DNA from 3 places in the Shewanella sp. 125m-1 genome. Region 2 is predicted to be linked to each of the others. Evidence: predicted binding sites of a transcription regulator. Region 2 holds the regulator's gene; each other region holds the start of a gene.
The links. The regulator ArgR, encoded in region 2, controls arginine synthesis, uptake and breakdown. The targets are predictions, from matches to a motif close to ANTGAATANNTATTCANT.
Positions count from the first base shown of each region.

Region 1: a site for ArgR is predicted at 1,831-1,848, ahead of ACVBIK_RS18140 (aspartate aminotransferase family protein). Genes of this name have one in related genera too.
Region 3: a site for ArgR is predicted at 2,424-2,441, ahead of ACVBIK_RS06685 (YjiH family protein). Genes of this name have one in related genera too.

Region 1 is NZ_JBRILT010000054.1:4,070-11,728, reverse strand. It holds gene ACVBIK_RS18150 (prolyl oligopeptidase family serine peptidase) at 1-99, shown strand, start outside; gene ACVBIK_RS18145 (HDOD domain-containing protein) at 261-1,403, shown strand; gene ACVBIK_RS18140 (aspartate aminotransferase family protein) at 2,074-3,291, shown strand; gene astA (arginine N-succinyltransferase) at 3,425-4,444, shown strand; gene astD (succinylglutamate-semialdehyde dehydrogenase) at 4,454-5,914, shown strand; gene ACVBIK_RS18125 (2-oxoadipate dioxygenase/decarboxylase family protein) at 6,110-6,910, shown strand; gene ACVBIK_RS18120 (ATP-binding protein) at 7,211-7,659, opposite strand, start outside.
Region 2 is NZ_JBRILT010000006.1:85,347-93,005, forward strand. It holds gene ACVBIK_RS04875 (threonine/serine exporter family protein) at 1-355, opposite strand, end outside; gene cgtA (Obg family GTPase CgtA) at 385-1,548, opposite strand; gene rpmA (50S ribosomal protein L27) at 1,686-1,940, opposite strand; gene rplU (50S ribosomal protein L21) at 1,956-2,267, opposite strand; gene ispB (octaprenyl diphosphate synthase) at 2,550-3,521, shown strand; gene mdh (malate dehydrogenase) at 3,633-4,568, opposite strand; gene argR (transcriptional regulator ArgR) at 4,921-5,391, shown strand; gene ACVBIK_RS04910 (cupin domain-containing protein) at 5,645-6,106, shown strand; gene ACVBIK_RS04915 (Dyp-type peroxidase) at 6,187-7,119, opposite strand; gene ACVBIK_RS04920 (ABC transporter ATP-binding protein) at 7,366-7,659, opposite strand, start outside.
Region 3 is NZ_JBRILT010000009.1:94,801-102,459, forward strand. It holds gene ACVBIK_RS06680 (UDP-2,3-diacylglucosamine diphosphatase) at 1-835, opposite strand, end outside; gene ACVBIK_RS06685 (YjiH family protein) at 994-2,349, opposite strand; gene ACVBIK_RS06690 (methyl-accepting chemotaxis protein) at 2,707-4,251, opposite strand; gene ACVBIK_RS06695 (DUF998 domain-containing protein) at 4,666-5,301, shown strand; gene ACVBIK_RS06700 (U32 family peptidase) at 5,335-6,192, opposite strand; gene ubiU (ubiquinone anaerobic biosynthesis protein UbiU) at 6,202-7,203, opposite strand; gene ubiT (ubiquinone anaerobic biosynthesis accessory factor UbiT) at 7,336-7,659, shown strand, end outside.

The DNA of each region.
Region 1 (7,659 bases), on a different contig from region 2:
ATTTATCCGGTGGAGCCACATGGCTTCCGTCAGCCATCGAGTTGGTTGGATGAATACCGCCGTATCCACAAGCTATTTGAGCAAGAACTTAAAAAATAGCTTTGAATTTAGTGCTTAAGCTAAAGGCTCCCATAGGGAGCCTTTTTGCTTTGATTAATTCGTCCAGAAGGTGGGTTCTGTATTTTTTATCCGTCAGCTTTAGCAAAACTTATGTTTAATGGGTAGACTGGTAGCAATAGTTATAGGGAGCATGTTTATCAGTGGCAATTTCGGTCGCAGGTGGGGTTAAGCCTGCACAAATCATAGAGATAGAACATCGACTACTAAAGCAGTTGATCGTCGGTCGGGGTAAGTCTATTAGCATGGACGATGAGCCTAATGCCGATCTAGAAGATGATGCCAATAAACTAGAGATTGAACGTGAGGCCATCCGTGAAAGGTTAGCTAAGCAGAATCAAGCCAAGGCCATCTTTGAGGCTGTCTCTACGCAATTGCTAAGCAGTGTGAATAACAGCATTGAGCATCAACTCTCGTCACCGGAGCAGGTACTTAAGCAGTCAAAGCTAGATGATAAACAGATCATCTTGCTAGAGTTGCTCTATTCAGATCAGGTTGACTTAGCGCGTATTCGACCATTGGTCACCGCTCTACCTTGGCTTGAGCGTGACTTAGTGAATATGGTTAACAGTTCCACCTTTAGGCACCGTAGGCCTAAGTCTTCTGATGTGCAGGTAACCGATGTTAAGTTGGTGCTTAACTATATTGGGATTGAAAACCTCCAGGCATTAGTACCTTATTTTTGCCTTAGAAATTTAATGCCTACAGGGCAACCGCAGATGCTGTGGTTGACTCGAAAATTTTGGCGTTACAGTATCGTAGCCGCTATTGCTGCCCAAGCTTTAGCTGCCATACACCAAAAAGCCCCAGCCTTTATTTATAGTTGTAGCTTAATGAGCCAACTGGGTGCCACTTGTGTGATTAATCAATGTGCAACGACATTTGATGACATGTGGGGGACGTGGCTTAGAGAGGCGAGCGCAAGCCGAGATAAAGAGCTCTATGATGCGGTGATGGCAACAGAGTTTCCTGCAAGTGATGTGTACCAGCAAGTCTTAAGTCATGGTCGGACGCTTAATTGGCAACTCCTTAGCTTACTTAAGTTTGATGAGAGCCGCTTGACCAAAACCTTTAAGTCGATCGATACAAGCCTTAAATACGCAGAACTTGATGAAGACTCGGCGTTAATAGAACGCGCTAATTGCTACGCCAAAGTCTATTTACTAAAAGAAGTAGACAATATTAGCGCTGCAGAATGCCGATTAATGTTTGATTATTACCAGCTCTCGCAGCAAGAACAGATCCGTTTGGATGCGCAAAACTTCCGTAAGCTTACCCTGTTTTAAGCTGGCCATTGTGCCATGCCTTAATTAAATCGAGTGAATAAACCTGTTTTGAGGTTCGCTTTCTATTCGCTTTTAGCCGAGTTAATAGATTAACCTTTCCACTTTGTGTAAAAAACTTGTTTGAAATCGATTATTGTTACAGCATGTCTGGTTGAATTTTAAACTAAGTGGCAATGCTTGTTATTTGGCTTTTTGAGCCTTTTATGTGCACTTTATGCAATATTGAGCAGACGCAACATGACCCGGTTTGAGTCGCTATAAATGGTATACAATATTGGTTGACTTGTAAGGCCTGTAATTTATCGATTTAAACGGGTGTTTTATCAGTGGTTATCTATATAAACCTTAACTAATTAGAACTGAATGCGGCCATTAGTTATTCATTAACTGTGAATAACTAATGGAATTGGGTGCTAGATAACTTTTTTATGACTATTTATGCTTAAAGCCCCGCTATATCTGCTTTGTTAATTCTAAAACTCAAATCTTTATGCAGTGTTTACGCTCTTCCTCCTCTTGATGATTGTTAAAAACTGGTATTTTGATCACATTTTCGCTAATAATGTCCTTCTAGCTAAACAAACAATCGCCATGTCACCAACAAAAGATAAAGACATTGAGCGGAATACGACCAGCTAATAAGGTCGATAATGACAAAGGATGAGAAGGAATGAGCGTAACTATGAATCTTACACGTGCCCAATTTGATGAAGTTATGGTGCCTAACTATGCGCCTTCAGCGGTTATTCCAGTTCGTGGCGAAGGTAGCCGAGTTTGGGATCAAGAAGGTAAAGAGTACATCGACTTTGCTGGTGGTATTGCGGTTAACTGTTTAGGTCATTGTCATCCAGCTTTGGTTGGCGCGCTAAAGACTCAAAGCGAGAAGCTTTGGCATCTATCTAACGTAATGACTAACGAGCCTGCACTAGAGCTGGCGACTAAGCTAGTTGAAGCAACATTCGCCGATCGTGTTTATTTTGCTAACTCGGGCGCTGAAGCAAACGAAGCTGCACTTAAGCTCGTTCGTCGTTATGCAATGGATAAGTTTGGCGCTGAAAAAGACCAAATTATCGCATTTGATAAAGCCTTCCACGGTCGTACTTTCTTCACTGTGAGTGTTGGTGGTCAAGCGGCTTACTCGGACGGTTTTGGTCCTAAGCCACAGAGCATTACTCATGTACCATTTAATGATATTGAAGCATTAGAAGCGGTATTTTCAGATAAAACGTGTGCAGTAATGATGGAGCCATTGCAGGGTGAAGGCGGCATTATTGATGCTGATCCTGAATTTTTAAAAGCGGTTCGTGCACTTTGTGATAAGCATAATGCATTGTTAGTTTTTGACGAAGTTCAAACAGGTGTGGGTCGTCTAGGTGAGTTATATGCTTATATGCGTGGCGATGTAGTACCTGATGTGCTGACAACAGCAAAAGCGCTTGGTGGTGGTTTCCCAATTGCAGCCATGCTAACGACTAAAGAGATCGCTGATCACCTTAAGATTGGTACTCACGGTTCTACCTATGGCGGTAACCCGCTAGCTTGTGCAGTGGGCAATGCAGTGATGGATGTGGTTAATACTCCAGAAGTACTGAACGGCGTAAAACACCGTGAACAACTATTACGCGATGGCTTGAAGAAGATTAACGACAAGTACGATGTATTCTCTGAAATCCGTGGCCAAGGTCTATTGATTGGTGCGGTGGTTAACAATAAGTACCAAGGGCGCGCTAAAGAATTCTTAGTTGCCGCTATTAACGAAGGCGTTATGAGCCTAGTTGCTGGTGCAAATGTTGTTCGCTTTACGCCTTCTTTAGTGATCCCAGAAGCCGATATTGCGGAAGGTCTAGCGCGTTTTGAACGTGCTGTAGCTAAAGTTGTCGAAGCCTAAAAGGCATACGGAGTGTTATCAATGATAACGCTCCTTTTTTGTCTTTAGGATAACTTGAACGTTTCTTGAGCTGTGCTTGTCAAATATTGATAAGGCTGACAGATACGACAAGTGATAGCGAGGAGACTCCTAGATGCTAGTTATACGTCCAATCCGATCGACTGACTTTAAAGCGCTATATCAAATAGCTGAAGAGTCAGGGCATGGATTCACATCTCTACCGGTAAATGAAGCACTACTCCGCAGAAAAATTGCTCGAGTAGAAGAATCATTTACTAAGCAGATCGATAAACCTTTCGATGAAGGTTACTTGATGGTACTAGAAGATACCGAAACCGGTGAGGTTGTGGGTACTTGTGGTATTGAGGCTGCGGTAGGTATGGTCGATGCTTTTTACCATTATCGATTAGGGACAGAGGTTTACCACTCTGAGCAAATCGATGTACGTAATGAGGTCGAAACCTTAACCCTTTGCCACGATTACACTGGCGCAGCCGAGCTTTGTACACTTTTCCTACGTGGAAGCTACCGTAAAAATAATAACGGCCGCATGCTTTCAAGAAGTCGCTTTCTGTTTCTTGCTCAGCACGCTGAGCGCTTTGGTGAAACGGTTATTGCAGAGATGCGTGGTGAGAGTGACGAAGATGGTAACTCACCTTTTTATGGCTGGCTGCAAGAGCACTTCTTAGGGATCGATTTTGTGCAGGCCGACTATCTTTCAGGCTTAAGCCAAAAAGCATTTATGGCAGAAATGATGCCTAAGAATGCGGTTTACGTATGTTTATTGCCAAAAGAAGCGCAAAAGGTCATTGGTGAAGTTCATGCCAATACTCGTCCAGCACTTAACCTGCTGCAAGCGGAAGGTTTTAGGTGCCGTGGTTATGTTGATATTTTTGATGGTGGCCCGACAGTTGAATGCCATATAAATGATATTCGCTCGGTACGTGAAAGTCGTTTACTAACCATTACCATAGGTGACACGCCAGTCGGTGCTGCAAGCTATATCGTTTCAAATACCCAATTAGCCGATTATCGGGCTACAGCTGCTAATTTAGTTGTAGTCGAAGACAGCGATGACGTGATCTTAGATGCACAAACTGCAGCAGCCCTTATGGTTGCAGATGGTGAGCAGATCCGTGTATTGCCAATGTAGGAATAGAAAATGACACAATTTATTGAAGGTAAGTGGGTTGCAGGTTTAGGTCACGAAGTGACATCTATTAATCCTGCCAACCAAGAAGTAATTTGGAATAGTAAAACTGCCACACCAGAGCAGGTATCTCAAGCTGTTGATGCCGCACGTAACGTGCAATTTGACTGGTTTATGCTTGGCTTTGATGCACGCCTAGCCATTGTTGAAGCTTATCGCGATCAACTTGAAGCTCACAAAGCCGAAATGGCTGAAGTGATTGCACAAGAAACCGGTAAGCCACAGTGGGAAACTGCGACAGAAGCAGGCGCAATGATCGGCAAGATCGGCCTTTCAGTTGCTGCTTACCATAAGCGTACTGGTACATCTGAAAACGATACACCTGCAGGCCGTGCGGTATTACGCCATAAGCCACATGGTGTAGTTGCGGTATTTGGGCCCTATAACTTCCCTGGCCATCTACCAAATGGTCACATAGTACCTGCGCTGCTTGCGGGTAATACCGTGGTGTTTAAGCCATCAGAACTGACGCCAAAAGTCGCTGAGCTGATGCTTAAGCTATGGGAAAAAGCCGGTTTGCCAGCGGGTGTGATTAACCTCGTTCAAGGCGAAGTCGAAACCGGCAAGGCGCTCGCAGCTCATCCACAAATTGATGGTCTGTTCTTTACCGGTAGCTCGCGCACTGGCCATATCTTGCATCAGCAGTATGCTGGCGATCCTGGCAAGATCTTAGCACTAGAGATGGGCGGTAATAACCCGCTTATCATCAAAGATGTCGCCGACACTAAAGCCGCTGTTCACGACATCATTCAGTCTGCCTATATCTCAGCAGGCCAACGTTGTACCTGTGCACGTCGTCTTTATGTTGAAAAAGGTGCGGCAGGTGACGAATTGCTTGAGCAACTTGTTGCGGCGATAAAGCAGATCAAAGTAGGGCCATGGAACGCACAGCCACAGCCGTTCATGGGGTCGATGATTTCTGAGACTGCTGCAAAAGGCATGGTCAGCGCACAGCGTAACTTGATTAACTTAGGTGGTAACTCTCTGGTTGAGTTGACTCATATCGAATCGGGGACAGGCCTTGTTTCTCCTGGTTTGATTGATGTCACCGATGTGATTGAGCTGCCAGATGAAGAGTATTTTGGCCCACTATTGCAAGTCGTACGTTATAGCGATTTTGATGAAGCTATCAAGCTCGCTAACGCGACTCGCTATGGTCTTTCGGCTGGCATTTTAGCTGATAGCCGTGAAGATTATGACTACTTCCTTGCACGTATTCGTGCTGGTATTGTTAACTGGAATAAGCAGATCACAGGTGCTTCTGGTGCCGCACCATTTGGTGGTGTTGGTGCATCGGGTAACCACAGAGCGAGTGCGTTCTATGCCGCAGATTATTGTGCCTACCCAGTAGCGTCAGTTGAGGCCGATGCGGTCAGTCTGCCTGCAACATTGAGTCCAGGTTTGAGTCTTTAAACTCAAGTCGCAAATTCAAAGGGGAAGCGCTCGGGGCGCTTCCCCTTTGTTTATATCAGGCCTCTTGCTAAGAGAGCTGATATGACAAAACAGATATGACAACAAGTAAGCACCATCCCTAAAATGTGTACCGCCGCGTGATCTAAACCAACTAACTAAATAAACAGGTCAACACGCAGGCGTAAGGAGCTAATAATGCACACGAATGTAAACACACTATTTGAAGCGCTTTGGCAAGACTATATCGACATGACGCCCTCGGCAGCGAAAGTTCATCAGCTATTGTCTAAAGGCGGGGCGATAATTAACGATCATATTGCGCTGCGTACTTTTAATATTGCCAAGGTTAATCTTGAAGTATTGTCTGCACATTTCGAGTCTATCGGCTATGTAGCTTGTGGCGATTACAAATTTGAAGCCAAGAAGCTCAACGCTAAGCATTTTGAACATCCTGACAGTACACAGCCAAAAGTATTTATTTCTGAATTGTTAGTTGAAGAGTTTAGCGATGAACTGCAAGCGACGGTTAATGGCTTAATTGAGCAGATCGATAAGGATGCAACCACAGCCGACAACTTCTTGTACTCAGGCCGTCACTGGCAGCTTGATACTAAGACTTATGAAGCGCTATTAGCTGAGAGTGAATACGCTGCCTGGGTTGCAGCATTTGGTTATCGTGCTAACCATTTCACGGTATCGATTAATTATCTACCAGGCTATGAAACCATATTTGAAGTTAACGATGCTTTAAAAGCCGCAGGCTTTGTATTGAATGCATCGGGTGGTGAAGTAAAGGGCAGTCCAGAGGTATTACTGGAGCAGTCATCGACGATGGCAGATAGGATCCCTGTTAGCTTCTCTGACGCAGTGATTGACATTCCTAGCTGTTTTTATGAGTTTGCTTTACGTTATCCCAAAGCCGACGGGGAGCTTTACACAGGCTTTGTAGCAGCTTCTGCGGACAAGATTTTTGAAAGCACTAATGTTAATGGCTAGGCGTTAATCACTAGTTGTTAATGGCTAAGTGTTAGTTGCTAAGTGTAAAACCTAATGCAAATGGTTAGCTCAACGCGCCAGCCTAAATTAAGTCTTTAACATGCTGCATAAAAAACCGGACGCGAGTCCGGTTTTTTTATGGTTTTAGTACCTTGAATTTTAATTAAGCTTTATACCAATCAGTATAGAAGTTGATCTACTCAGAACGTTTTTTGGCAAACTAATTCAAGGCGAATAACTGAAAGAATGGTTGCTCCCTTGTGAAGTTGTTCAACGTAGAAGTAGGCAGTCAAATTGGTATTAGAAGAGCAAGGTGACTTTCAGCCCGGATAAGCTTTTACTGTGTTCAAACTTGAGTTCAATCTTGTATTGCTCTGCGATATCTTTAACAATCGACAAGCCTAAGCCGTGGCCCATCGTTGCCTCATCGAGACGTTTGCCCCTGTGGGTCAGTTGCGCTAGCTCTTCTGTTTTCACCCCTGGCCCATCATCTTCAATCGTCAATTTAAGCTGCTGATCTTGATAGCTAATACAGACTCTGATCTCTGAACTTGCCCATTTATAAGCGTTATCCAGTAGATTGCCTAAAAGCTCCATACCGTCTTCACGATGCATAGGTAATCGGGTAATCGCGCTGGGAATGTCAAAGCGGCAGTGAATAGACTTAGTGCGGTGAACCTTATTAAGGGTTTGAGCCAAATCTTCAATATCTTTTGGTAGTTGCATCTGCGCCGCCGGAAGCATGTCGC
Region 2 (7,659 bases):
CATATTTAGCGGGGTAGGTTTTTGGTTGGATCCGGCCAACACGCTTACGTACTTCCGTTAGGCCATAAATGCCTTTTTCGGTGAGTAAACAGATACGTTGGAGTTCGCAAACTACGGTCATATTAATGCCATGTTCGCGAATGCGCCGCGTCGTTGTGATACAACGGCCGACGGCCAAGCTGGTAAGTACTAACGAGTTGGAAGAGATGGATATCTCAACGCTTTCTAAACCTAAGGCGTGGCCTAAGCGCTGAGTGATCTCTTCAACAAGTTCAGATTCAGCGCCATAAGCTAGCAGAAGTTGAGCAACCCTAACGACTTGACGAGTAATGTCATTTTGCGTTGTAGCGTACACCTTTTCTCAACTTCCTCTTATGCGAATAATTATCTTTGGTAGATAATCTCTACATCGTAGTCATCTTCATCAAAGTCGTCATCGAAATCATCGTCAAAATCTTCATTGACTGATTCGTTAGCGTTCTGATGATAGTTATCCCACTTGAACTCGACTTCGGCATCGGCATCAACTTCTTCTTCAGGAGGAAGTGAAGCAATAAAGTCTAGTAGTTTAAGGGCTAACTCAGCAGTACCTTCACGGTTATAAGCTGAAATCGTATAGATATCGCCATCCCACTCAAGTTCTTTAACGATATGGTCGATTCGCTCTTGTAGCTCTTCTTCCAACATCAAATCTGCTTTGTTAATCACTAACCAGCGCGGCTTACCCGCAAGCTTTGGAGAGTGCTTTTCAAGCTCACCTACGATAGCACGAGCCGATTCAACTGGATCGCTACCATCAATTGGCTCGACATCTAGAATATGCAGCAATACACGACAACGCTCTAAGTGCTTCAAGAATTGAACACCAAGACCTGCGCCATCAGCAGCACCTTCAATAAGACCTGGAATATCGGCGATTACAAAGCTTTGACCCGGTCTAGGGTTAACAACACCTAAGTTAGGAACCAAAGTTGTAAACGGATAGTCAGCCACTTTCGGCTTAGCCTTAGACACTGAGCGAATAAAGGTCGACTTACCTGCGTTAGGCATACCTAACAAGCCTACGTCTGCTAACAATAACAGCTCCAGCTTAAGGCTACGCACTTCACCGTCGGTACCTAACGTCTTCTGCCTTGGCGCACGGTTAGTACTACTCTTGAAACGAGTATTACCTAGACCATGGAAACCACCTTTAGCCACAAGCAATTTTTGCCCGTGAGTGGTTAAGTCACCCAGTGACTCCTCAGTATCGTTATCGATAGCGCGAGTACCTACAGGCACTTTAAGGATCAAGTCTTCACCGCCGTGACCGGTACAATCACGTCCACGACCATTCTTACCGCGCTCGGCAATATGGAAGCGTTCAAACTGAAAAGTGATCAGTGTGTTAAGGTTCTCATCGGCTTGTAGATAAACACTACCACCGTCGCCACCATCACCACCATCAGGACCACCATCAGGAACATATTTTTCACGTCTAAAGCTAACGCAACCACTGCCACCATTTCCGGCTTCTACACGGATAATAGCTTCATCGACAAACTTCATACCAACTCCTGGCACCACAGAATGAAAGAATTATACTCTTAACGATTCTAGTCGCCAAAACACAATTTACTTAATTTTGAAAAAACAAAGCCCCACCAATGGCGGGGCTTAATATTAATTATTAGCTGAGCTAAGAATTAATCTTCGATGCTGATGAACTTACGGTTCTGTGGACCTTTAACTTCAAACTTCACTTTACCATCGGTAAGTGCGAATAAAGTGTGGTCACGACCGATACCAACATTAACACCAGCGTGGAATTTAGTACCACGTTGACGAACGATGATGTTACCAGCTAGAACTGATTCACCGCCGAAGCGCTTTACACCAAGACGTTTACTTTCTGAATCGCGGCCGTTACGAGTAGAACCGCCAGCTTTTTTATGTGCCATGAGTTATTCTCCTAATTAAGCGTTGATAGCTGTAATTTTAACTTCGGTGAACCATTGACGATGGCCCATCTTCTTATCGTGGTGCTTACGACGACGGAACTTAACAATAGTTACCTTCTCCGCACGGCCGTGGCTGATAACTTCAGCAACAACCTTTCCACCTTCAACTAAAGGTGCACCTACGTGTACAGTTTCACCATCAGCAACCAAAAGAACTTGGTCAAATTCGATAGTTTCGCCTGTAGCGACTTCTAATTTCTCTAAACGAACTGTATGGCCGGCTTCAACGCGATGTTGCTTGCCGCCACTTTGAAAAACAGCGTACATAGCTATTTTACTCCGATATTTCTAACACGCCGCTCAAAACATATTTGTTTGATGCAGGGGTGCTATAAAAGCTTTAATGACAATGGTCGCGGAGTTTACGCTAAGAACAGGCTGCTGACAAGCCTTAATTAACTTAGAATAAAAAAAGACCCAAATAACTCTCACATTCATCTACAACTACTGTCTTGTACCGTAAATTTAGGTAGAATCCAATTATTATAACATTAAGCCTTAATTGAGCTGCAATGTTACTCAGCAGCCAACAAGAACTAGAGCCTACTTATGGATTTAAACGCCATTCGTCAATTGACTGATAGCGATATGCAAGCTGTCAATCAACTGATCTATAAACAACTAGAGTCAGATGTTGCCCTAATTAATCAACTTGGGTTCTACATTATTAACGGTGGCGGTAAACGCTTGCGACCTCTGCTATCTATTCTAGCAGCTCGCGCCATTGACTATAAAGGTGAATCTCACCTTAAATTAGCAGCCATTATCGAATTCATTCACACCGCGTCACTTTTACATGATGATGTTGTTGACGAGTCGATGTTGCGACGCGGCAGAAAAACTGCCAACGCCCTATTCGGTAATAGCGCTAGTGTATTAGTCGGTGACTTCTTATATACCCGCTCGTTCCAAATGATGACGGAACTCAAGTGCCTAGACGTGCTAGAGATCCTCGCTGACGCAACAAACGTGCTCGCGGAAGGTGAAGTCCTACAATTGATGAATTGTAATGACCCTGACACCACAGAAGACAGCTACATGCGCGTCATCTATTGCAAGACAGCCAAGCTATTTGAAGCCGCTACTCGCCTTGCAGGTTTGCTCGCAGACAGCCCTATTGAGGTGCAAACCGCACTGGCTGAATACGGTAAGTATTTAGGTACAGCATTCCAGTTAACCGACGATCTTCTCGATTACACAGCAGAAACAGAAGAGCTAGGTAAAAACATCGGTGACGACTTAGCTGAGGGTAAGCCTACACTGCCGCTTATTTTTGCTATGGCAAATGGTAACGACACTGAAAAGACGCTTATCCGTGAAGCTATCGAGAAAGGTGACGGAACTGAGCATATCGAGGTGATCCTTGCCGCACTTAAAAACTGTGGTGCATTGGAGTACACAGAGAAGCGCGCTATCGAGGAGTCTGACAAGGCCATTGCAGCACTGGCCATCATTCCAGAGTCCGATTATAAAGAAGCGCTCATCTCGCTTGCGAGAATAGCAACTCAACGCAGTAACTAAGATCGAAGTAACTAATTATTCTCTTTAAATTAGCACCTTGATGCCATTGAGAAACAAAAAAGGAGCCTAAGGCTCCTTTTTTATTATGACCCACAAGAGGTCAGTCATCGTTTATTTAACGAATTCGATACCCAGCACAATATCAGCCTTTAGTGTATCTAGCATAGCGTCACGAGCATTCGCTTCAAATGCGCTTACATCGCCATAAGCAAGGACTTGCTCAACACCGTTCTTACCAAGTACAACAGGTTGTGCAAAGAACTCAGTATGCTCACTGCCGCCATCAACATAGGCGCATTCAATCACATTTGCTTCACCTTGAAGACCACGAACAAGTGATAAGCCGAAACGACATGCAGCTTGCCCCATAGATAGAGTTGCGCTACCGCCACCCGCTTTAGCTTCAACAACTTCCGTACCCGCATTCTGGATACGTGTCGTTAATGCTGCAACTTCTGCATCGGTAAAGCTTACGCCTTCAATTTGTGACAGCAGCGGAAGAATCGTCACTCCACTGTGCCCACCGATAACATTAACTTTAACGTCTGCAACGTTTAATCCTTTTGCTTCAGCAACGAACGTTTCTGAACGGATAACATCCAACGTTGTAACACCGAACAAACGGTTCTTGTCGTAAACACCCGCTTTTTTCAATACTTCAGCAGCAATGGCTACGGTTGTATTTACAGGGTTTGTAATGATACCGATTAATGCCGTAGGGCAAGTCGCGGCACATTTTTCAACTAGATTACGAACTATACCTGCATTGATGTTAAATAGATCTGAACGATCCATACCCGGCTTACGAGCAACACCCGCAGAGATAAGTACAACATCAGCACCTTCTAGTGCAGCAGTAGGATCTTCACCAGCGAAACCTTTTACTTCTACCGCAGTAGGGATGTGGCTTAAGTCAACCGCAACACCTGGCGTAACAGGGGCAATATCATAAAGCGACAATTTTGAACCCGCAGGTAATTGAGTTTTTAACAGTAGGGCAAGCGCCTGGCCAATACCACCAGCAGCACCAAGTACAGCAACTTTCATAATGATCTCCGTCAATTCTCAGATTTTTGTGATTTAGATCCACCTTTCCAATGCCGCAACAGTACTGGATTCACAAAAAAAATTCAATTATCCCTTAGTCGTGTTGAATATAATCTAGAACGCTAATGTAAGATGGTAAATGAGTAAAGTGAGTGTACATCAGCGATACAGAGCTAAAACCATAATAAATTAGCATAACAAAATTTAGAATAATCATTCTAACTTAAGTTGAATCATTGAGTCTAACTGGGTTTATTAATGAATTTTTATTCAAAAAAACGAATACCAATTGACAAAAACGGCGAAAATATTCATGATAAAGCAGATTTTTTTGAATAAAGAATAATAATATATGCAAGCTAGTAAAAGCCCAGATGATTTAGTTAAGACGTTCAAATCTATTTTAAAAGAGGAGCGTTTTGGCTCTCAAAGTGAAATTGTTATCGCCCTTCAAGCAGAAGGCTTTAGCAATATAAACCAATCTAAAGTTTCTCGTATGCTAAGTAAGTTTGGCGCGGTTAGAACCCGTAACGCAAAGCAAGAGATGGTATACTGCCTTCCTGCAGAGCTTGGCGTTCCTACTGCCGGAAGCCCGCTTAAAAACCTGGTACTGGATGTTGACCATAACCAAGCCATGATTGTTGTCAGAACTAGCCCTGGTGCAGCGCAATTAATCGCGCGTCTGCTCGACTCAATAGGTAAGCCTGAGGGTATTTTGGGGACTATTGCTGGTGATGATACGATTTTCATCTGTCCATCTAGTATCCATAGCATTGAAGACACGCTAGAGACAGTTAAGTCACTGTTTAATTATGCTGATTAATTACGCCGACTAAACATAAAGCGACGATTTTTTTAAATGCTGTACCCTCAGGGCTACAGCATTTTTTGTTTGTTGCATAATCAGCCTCCATCACTCGACCGTTTACCTAGGCTCTGCACCGTAACCCAATCATTTAGCTTAATGCCCCCTGTATGAAACACTATGTTTTATACAATATATTGAATAGCAGCTTCTCTCTCGAGCAATAATCGTTATAATCCTCAATGACAGTACTGTTAGTCGAGGGCAAATAATGAATAAAAGTAAAATAATAAATATCAACGATATATGCTGGGAATCTTGGCAGCATGAAGATCAGTATGCCAGCGAGCAAAAGCACATTGGCGATACCGCCGGTGGAGAAAAAATTGGCGTGACCATGGAACGCTTAGCGCCAGGTAAGTCCTCAGCTGTTGCCCATTACCATACAAAAGAAGAAGAGCATATCTACGCGATGCATGGCGAAGCGACGCTATACATTGACGGCGAGCCTCACCCTTTTAGTCAGGGAGAATATATCTGCTTTAACGCTGACACGGGTGTGTCTCATAAACTCGTCAATCATAGTGAGCAAGAGTTTGTTTTTCTGGTCGTTGGTAACCGAGACATACATGACGTAGTTGTATACCCAGAAAATAACAAGGTGCTAGTAAAATCTGTCAACGAAGTTTACGCCAAACGCCCCACCAATTATTGGGATAAAGACGAAGCTTAGCGCGAATAATTCACTTTGTTACGCCCAATAAAAAACGCACTTTACTGTGCGTTTTTTATGAGTCAGTAAAACCTTGCGAATTAGCCCGCTGTAATCATAAAGTCTAATGATGGCGCAAAGAATGACGAACCAGTTAATGCTTGAGTAAAATGCATTAAATGGTCATGGTTGCCTTCACTATCGCCATGCACCATGCTCTCTAGCATCTTTTCGAAATTAACTGAATTGCGGCAAGTAGAGATAAACATCAAGCCTTGCTCTTTAACTGAACCATAAGGCATGCTTTGCCTTAAGATCTCCATAGACTTACCTTCACTGTCTTTCAGGTTAACACGCTTAATGTGGCTCGTAAGCGGTTTATCAGCCGATGCATACTCGATATTGTCCGCTTTAGTACGCCCAATAACATCTTCTTGCTTCTTGACTGGCAGACGGTTCCACTTACTTAAGTTATGGGCAAACTTTTGTACATGAATATAACTTCCGCCTTTAAAACGGCTGTCTTCCTCGCCGATTAATGCAACTTCCTGACGACTACGTCCTTTAGGGTTCTCGGTGCCATCAACAAAGCCGCTCAAATCACGAGAGTCCATGAATCTAAAGCCACGCTCTTCATCAATGAGTTCAACTAAGCCTTCAAACATTTGATTAACTTCGTTAGCCACCAAGTGCAGAATATCAAAACGATCACAACGGATATGCACAAATAAATCATACTCGATAGCCGGTGCATCTCGATTACCTCGATTCATCGCAGGGAAAGGTTTTAGCTCTTCTGGTCGAGCATGGGGGTATAAGGTGTCCCAATAATTAGCACCAATGGCAACAAAACCATTAAAGGCACTATCAGAATATTGATCTGCTAATTCATAAATATACTGAGCCACATTCGCCACACAAGGGCGCATGTCAGACTCAACACTATCATTAGCATTAAACATTAAGTAGACACTGTGCAAGTTTCCTTCTGCACAAACTCCAAGCTGTTCACGAGGCATAACCTGACTATCCATTATTATAAGTAACCCTTAGCATAATTAATTTTCGGCAACATTATGGACAACTTTAGTGATTAATATCATTAACTGACGCACAATAACTAAAATCAATAGTCAATTCCTTGAACTAACTACAACTTAAGCAAGCAAGAAAATCTACTTTGCTCACATTATCTCACATGTAAAATAACTAAAACGCGTCTGTAAGCGGTGATGGCTTAACGATTAAGCGACTAGGACTGAGTGATTAAACTCTTTTAACTAGAACAAAACCAAACTATGGTTCTGACACGCTATAGCGACCCGCTGGCCAAGTACTAAGTCTCGCTGCGGACTGTGGATCTCTATGACAGTTTCATCGACCTGAACTTGATATTGGCAGATATTTCCTAAAAAGCGTCGCTCAATCACTTCGCCAACACCGTTAGCATCCGCTTTCAATAATAAGTGCTGAGGCCTTAGCAGCACTTCAGCCGTGGAACCGACTGGCAGCTTAAGTAAACTTTCACTCACGATTTCACCAATGCTAGTGGCAATGCAATAGTCACTAATGAC
Region 3 (7,659 bases), on a different contig from region 2:
AAGACTGGATCAGTTCAGCCTCTGCAGTGGTTTCATTCCATTTCAGTAGTTGAATGTCGCCTTGTAGGGATTCAGCTATTAAGGTGCAGTTCTCCACCCAATCACCATCATTGGCGTAAAGGAGCTGCTGGTTGATGCACAGGGCAGGTTGGTGAATATGACCACAAATAACACCATCGACACGCTTGCGTTTAGCGTAGCGCACAACTGCAGCCTGATAGTCGTTAATGGCTTGCTGGGCTTTATTGATACGTAGCTTGACGTAACTGGCTAAGGACCAGTATGGGTAGCCAAACCACGTGCGGAGCTTGTGTAGCCCACGGTTTAGAAGCAGTAAGAGGTCATATAGGTGATCGCCCAGCTTTGCGTAAGCGCGGCCTATGCAAACTTCTGAGTCAAACTGATCGCCGTGCAGCATAAGCAACTTTCGGCCAGTAACTCCGGTGTGGATATATTCGGCCGCAATGGATAAATCCCAAAGGTGAAAACCATTATATGGCTTTAATACTTCATCGTGGTTACCTGGAATATAAACAATGTTGACCCCATCTCTAGCCATTTTAAGCAGTTGTTGCAGCACGAGATTATGGGATTCAGGCCAATAAACCCGTCGCTTCAATGCCCAAATATCAAAGATATCGCCAACAAGGTATAAAGACTCAGTCTGCATGTGTTTAAGTAACTGTGAAAGGTACTCAGCTTTACAGTCTTTGCTGCCTAAGTGCACATCAGATAACCATACGGCATTGAAACTCGGCTGAGTCGTTACGGGGGGGATCGGGCTGATTGATGAGGTGGAGGTTAAGCGTGTTTTTTCTCTGGGCTTATTGCTCATTGGCTTGCCATGTAAACGATGACTTGCAGTTAGACTAGAACGGCTTATTGACTGGTTGATGAACGATTTGTGGCGAATTTATGACAAGAATTGGCTACGGTGTGAAGCACAAAAAAAGGAGCGATAATTCGCTCCTTTTTTACTTAATGTCGTGAGAGTTAGAAAATAAGGTGAGCCACACCTGCAATAACAGGTAGCGTCACTAATGTTCTAAGAATGAACACGACAAACAACTCAAGGAAGTTGACCGGAATTTTACTACCAATCAATAATGCACCCACTTCACTCATGTAGATAAGCTGAGTCACAGACAAGGTTGCGATAATAAAGCGCGTCATATCTGATTCAATAGAACTGGCTAAAATTGCAGGGATAAACATATCTGCAAAGCCAACCATAATCGTCTTTGACGCGGCTGTTGCTTCAGGAACTTGTAATAGCTCAAGCAGTGGAATGAAAGGCATTCCTAAGTATTCAAAAATTGGGGTGAATTCGGCAATCATTAAGGCGATAGTACCAATGCCCATTACCACAGGGATCACGCCAAAAATCATATCAACGACGTTCTTCACGCCATCAATCAAAGTGTGCTTAACACCGCCAGCTTGAGACGCTTTATTAAGTGCCTGATGCAAACCCCAAGTAAATACGTTATAGCCTTCAGGGATCATTTCATCATCAGAGTGACGAGGCGTCTCATCAATATAGATGTCTTTCTTCCAAGAAAGTGGTGGCAGTTTAGGTACCACTATCGCGGCAACAAAACCGGCAAGACACACCGTGAGGTAGAAAGGGACGAACAAATGCTCCAATTGAACCTGAGAGATCACAACGAGAGAGAAGGTGATTGAAACCGCTGAGAAAGTGGTACCAATCACAGCCGCTTCTCTTTGGGTATAGAAGCGAGCCTCATATTGCTTGGTGGTCATCAAGATCCCGACGCTACCGTCGCCTAACCATGACGCCAGACAGTCGATAGCACTACGACCTGGTAGGTTAAAGATAGGGCGCATAACCTTGGTTAACATGGTGCCCAATAACTCAAGAAGACCAAAGTTCAGAAGTAGTGGCAGCAACATACCTGCAAATAAGAATACTGAAAACAGCACAGGTAATAGGTCATTTAGAACCAGCGCCCCGGTTCCGCCTGAGCGTATGGCCTCAGGGCCAACACCAAAGAAGGTTAGCGTGATAAAGATTGCGCCAAGTAAACGCACCACTAACCAGATAGGGCTGACGTTAAATAACGAGTTAAGAAAACGATGTTTAACAATAAATTGTGGCTGAAACACTTTGGTCAGAAGCGAAGCAATCGCTGTGAAGATAACCACAAATGTCACCATTGCGACGATTACACCGCTCAATAGATTCTGTAATCCTTTCGAGATGATCGCGATAGGGATCGTGAGGGCATCTTGATAACTGATTGGCATCATAAACAGCAATAGACCAATCAAAGATGGCACGATAAATGTGAGTATTGTTTTAATATTGTGGGTTTGTTTTTCTGACACTTTAATTAACACCCTAAATAACGAGATTTTGCTTAATGACAATAAACAGACGTCTATGCATAAACAGATAAGTTATTGAATATCCATTCAACTGTTAGTTGGCGAGCGAACCGCCATAAAATATCTTAATAACACCATTCTATTATTATGTAGTGTAATTCACTACGGGCGAATAGTTATTAGCTCAATATGATTATTTATATTGTATCGGAAGTTTGCAAAAAAGCACAAAACTTTTTTGCGGTTAACTCTTTTTAAAACAAATGTTTGCAAATGATGCGCAGATGTTGATTTGTCGTGTGCTGTTTTCGCCGTCACGTTTATTTTGTGACGGCAAAATGGGCTTTTGCAGAAGGTTTAACTAAATGTTTTTCTCAAAGATTTTGCTTTTTCTGCATTGAACTTTAACTCTTTAACAGAGGCCTCAACTAGATTAACCGCGCATAGGTTTTCACTCGATGCCTGGCTAATTTGAGTGATATTTTGGTTAATCTCACCAACAACTAAAGTTTGTTGCTCGGCCGCAACCGCATTTTGTACCGCTAAAGCTTGAATTTCTTTCATTGATTGATAGATGGTATCGATTTTATTAGCAGATTTTTCGGCATCTTCGCTGCATAATAATGCTTTAGATTTACTGTTATCCATCTGCTTTGACCATTCGGTTAGCATGGAAAACATTTTATCGACGCTTTTCGATATGCTGGTCGTTGATTGCTGAGTGCGACTCGATAGCGCTCTGACTTCATCGGCAACCACTGCAAACCCTCGACCTTGATCTCCGGCGCGGGCGGCTTCGATTGCCGCATTAAGTGCGAGCAAGTTAGTTTGTTCTGCAATGGAGTCAATTTCAGACATCGCACTGGCAACGCGTTCAGCTTCTTTATTTAATAGGTGGGCATTTTCTGCTGCTTGAGTAACAGAGTTTGAAAGGTGATTAATGCTGACGGCATTTTGCTGCATCATTTCGCGGCTATCGTGACAAACTTGATAGGTTTGCTGAATGCTTTCAGAAGTTGATTGGGTATTTTTAGCGACTTCGCTAATTGTCGATCCCATCTCTTCGGTGGCACTGGCAATAAGTTCTATCTGCTGGTTCTCAAGATTTAGACCTACATGGGTTTGCTGTGCCGCAGCTATTAGCTGGCTCGCAATATCTTCAATATGCTCGGCATTGTCTTGTGAGCGACCAAGCACGCCTTGTAGCTTGGCATCTTTCATCATAAGTTGAAAATCGAGTAAAGATGAAGTGTCACGACCACAATAGATAAAGCGGCTGATAGAGTCGTACTCTTGTTTCATCTTCATTAATCTTGCAGGTACTTTAAACGCCTCGTCATAAAAAATGGCCAGGTTGACGGCCATTAAGATGATGCCTGCAATGATGACCGCCCAGCCCCATATTGCACCGGCAATCAATAGCCCTGTACTTGCACAGATTGCTGAGAGCAATCTCTTATTGGCTAAGCTGATGGGGTCATCGACACGTTTACCTTGATTGAGACGCTGGTAGATTTCTGTGGCTTTATTGGTGAGTTGGGGGCTTGCCGCCATGCGAACCGATTGATAGCCGATGAGCTGACCTTTTTCAAATAAGGGCGAAACAAATGCATCGACCCAATAGTATCGACCATCTTTACAGCGGTTTTTAACCACGCCGCGCCAGGATATACCCGCTTCTAATTTCCCCCACATCTCTTTAAATGCTGCTTTGGGCATGTCTGGATGACGAACCATATTATGATTGTTGCCGATAAGCTCTGTTTCACTAAAGCCTGACACTTCAATAAACCTTTGGTTTACGTAGGTGATAACACCGCGTCTATCAGTGGTCGATATGAGTTGATCTGTCGGGGTTAACTTAACTTCCTGATTGATAAGGCTTACCTGTTTTCTTGTCATTATTATTCCGAGTGACAGCAAAAAGCATCGCAATTCCACAGCAATGCATTAACACAATGTTGTAGGGTATCTCATTAATACACTTGTTTAAATTGTCGGATGTAATTTTTTGTATATCTTTTTGAATAACAAGTTTGTTGACTGATTTAAGCTAACTTTTTGGGTTTAAAATCTTTTTATCCTATGATTTTTGGATTGTTTTTAGCAAAGAGCTTGATATTCTGTTTCACAGGCTATAAAAATAACAAATGCGTTACATTCCTGTGTCATAAATGTTTATTAAAACTCTGAGCTAGACCTCGTTACAGTAAGCCAATTCGATATACATTAATAAACGTTAATAAAGAGGTTAATTAGGTAACTATGCTCGTTAATAAATACAATAAAGTGTCAAGGTTAGCGTTTAGGTTTGGCATGCTGGGTATTTTTGGCCAAGTACTAGGCCTAGTGCTATCTATTGTGATGTTCGAGCACTTTGACGGTCAGGGATATAGCTTTTTAAACCACACATTGAGTGAGCTAGGCAGTTATGGACACTCTCGTTATGCCGTTATCGTCAATGGTGGGCTGTTTTTTGGTGGCCTGTGTGTAGTGCTATTTTGCTTACTGAGCCTGCAACTTGGCGACTCAGTTTGGCGTTACCCTTTTTTCATTAGTCTTGGGCTGACCTATTTAGCCTTTGCTGCGACAGGTCTTTTTCCGATTAATGTCTACCACCTACATATTATCGCGATCAAATACTTCTTTATTTTTGGCTGCTGTAGTCTGGTGTCTTACATCGGTTTTCAATTGATGGCGAAAGAGGCTAGATTCTCTATTTTGACCCAGATAAGTGCATTGGTTGCATTTGTGTCTATGAGTGCATTTCTGTTACTGCCTCTACTTAGCTTGGATTTAACAGAAGGTGATGGCGCATTTTATAATGAGATGCTACTCGCTCCCTTTCGCCCTGAAATGTGGTGGCCCGCCGTCGTGCAATGGATTGGCGTAGCCACCTTCTTAACCTGGAGTGCCTTGGTGATTAAGGATCTGAAAAAAACCTTTCATTAGCACAATGGGGTTAACTCATTTTCAAATTGTTGCTTATAGCGCTGGAACTTGGCTAAATCCGGCTGATTGATGCCAATAGCCGTTACAAGATGAGTCCTTATCCGCTATTGGTTGCAGCAAGATATTTTCTGCGATTTCTATGCTCTTTAGACTATGTGGCGATACTCTAAAATAGTCGACTCCCATCTGTTTCATCTGCTCAACTTCATTGGATAGATCAATTAAGCTTGCTGATTGGGTTTGAATACCGTTAAGCCGAAGCAGAGGTTGATCATCCATGGTTTGTGCGAGTAACCCTTTAGAGTGGGACAAACACACGATTTGGCAATCATCTTTTTGCAGTCCCAACTGGCGAGCGGTAAAGCATCGTGCAGAGTGAGCCAGTGGCAAATAGCCATGACCAAAGACTTCCACTTCAAAAGGGATAGGCTTTTCCGTTTCGATAACGTTGGTTAACCACTCTTTAGACAGTTCAATCGGCATCACAAAACGTTGCATGCCCCATTGATGCAGTTTCTTTAGCGTTGCAAAGTTATAGTTGTTGACGGTTGGACCACAAACAAAGGGTAAGTTACGCTCTTTGGCTGCTTGCACCGCTCCCATGTCATTGGCTTCGATAATAAACTCACCATTATCGACATGTTTTTGTAGCTCGGTATATTCAGATGGCGCCTCGAGCAGCGCAAGCGTTGAAAGTACCACTTGTTTGCCAGACTCTCTGAGCATTTGAGCTAATGCTAAATAATCTGCAAACTTAAGCTGTCGACGGCGACTACATACGGTTTCGCCTAAATAAATTAAAGGGATATTACTTTGTGCAACCTGCTGATAAAAAGCATTAACTTTTTCTTTTTCCCAGCAATATTGCAGTGGTCCGAGTGACGTTTTCATCATTAATCCTTATTGCCAGTTACGCTCATAAGCGCCAAGAGTAGTGGTTTGTCCCTCAGATACTTTTGCTAGCGCCTGATCCCAAGACTGCTGCGTTTGGTACTTTTCAGGTGCAGACATATAGCTGTCGATAGCTGCACGCCACACCTTAGTGACTTGCTCAACATAAGCTGGGCTACGCTGGCGTCCCTCAATTTTAAGCGATACCACATTGGCTTTAGCCAGCTCTGGCAGCAAGCTTAAAGTGTTAAGGCTGGTGGGCGATTCAAGAATATGACTTGGCTTACTGTTTTCAGCTGTGGTGTAACGGCCCTTACAAACAACCGGGTAGCCCATCTGCTCATCTAAACCTGATTTATCGATTAATACATCGTTTAGCAATGTCAGCCGATCACTGCCAGACTCCTGCCAACGTACGTGCTTAGCGGGTGAACATGAGCCGCCAGTGTTGGGCGATTGTCCCGTGACGTAAGAAGATAGGTGGCAACGGCCTTCGGCCATAATGCACAGGCTGCCAAAGGCGAACACTTCTAAATCGACGGGTGTCACTTTGGCAAGATCGCGTACTTGCTTCATTGAAAGCACTCGCGGCAATACCGCACGTTCAATATTAAACTCTTCTTTATACAGCTTCAGTGCACCTAAATTAGTTGCACTAGCTTGTACCGATAGATGCAAAGGAAGGTGAGGGTAGCGACTGTGTGCATAATCGAGTAACGATAAATCAGCCATGATTAACGCATCGACACCGGTGTCAGCAGCAAGATCAATCGCTTGATACCAGCGACTTTCTTCACCAGGCTTGGGAAAGGTATTGATGGTTAAAAATATCTTTTTGCCACATTTCTTAGTGTATTCGGCGGCTTGCTGTAACTTCTTAGGTGTAAAGTTCAATCCGGCAAACGAGCGCGCATTGGTGTCGTCTTTCAGGCCCAGGTAGACCGCATCTGCACCTGAGTTTAGGGCGGTTTTCAGTGAAGCGAGATTTCCCGCGGGGCACAGCAGTTCCATGTAGTTGCTCCAAAAATAATGAAACAGGAGTTTAAAAGGGAATGAAGATCAAATTTTTGATGTAAAACAGGTTTGTGATCATAAAATCTAGGTAATATTCCTTTCTTTGCCACATTTTGGATACATTTTTACATGCAAGGTTTTCTTCCTCATAAGTTAGCGCAACAAATACTCGAAATTGGGCCTAAAGTTATTGCTCGCCCATTAGCCATTGTGCCGTTTGCGATGAAGGCTGAGCTACTAAAACGCATCTTAGGTTTATTACTTTCAGAGCAAGCTGAAGACGATGAATTGAGCTTTTTAGCGGGCCGTTGGGTTGCGATTAATATTGAAGATTTAGGGTTAACTTTCGAAGTGACGTTTGATGAATGTTGGCATGTACGACCGCAACAAGATGCTGAAGTGACGTTTACTGGTCAATCTAAAGAGCTGTTATTAATCGCGGCGGCTAAGGAA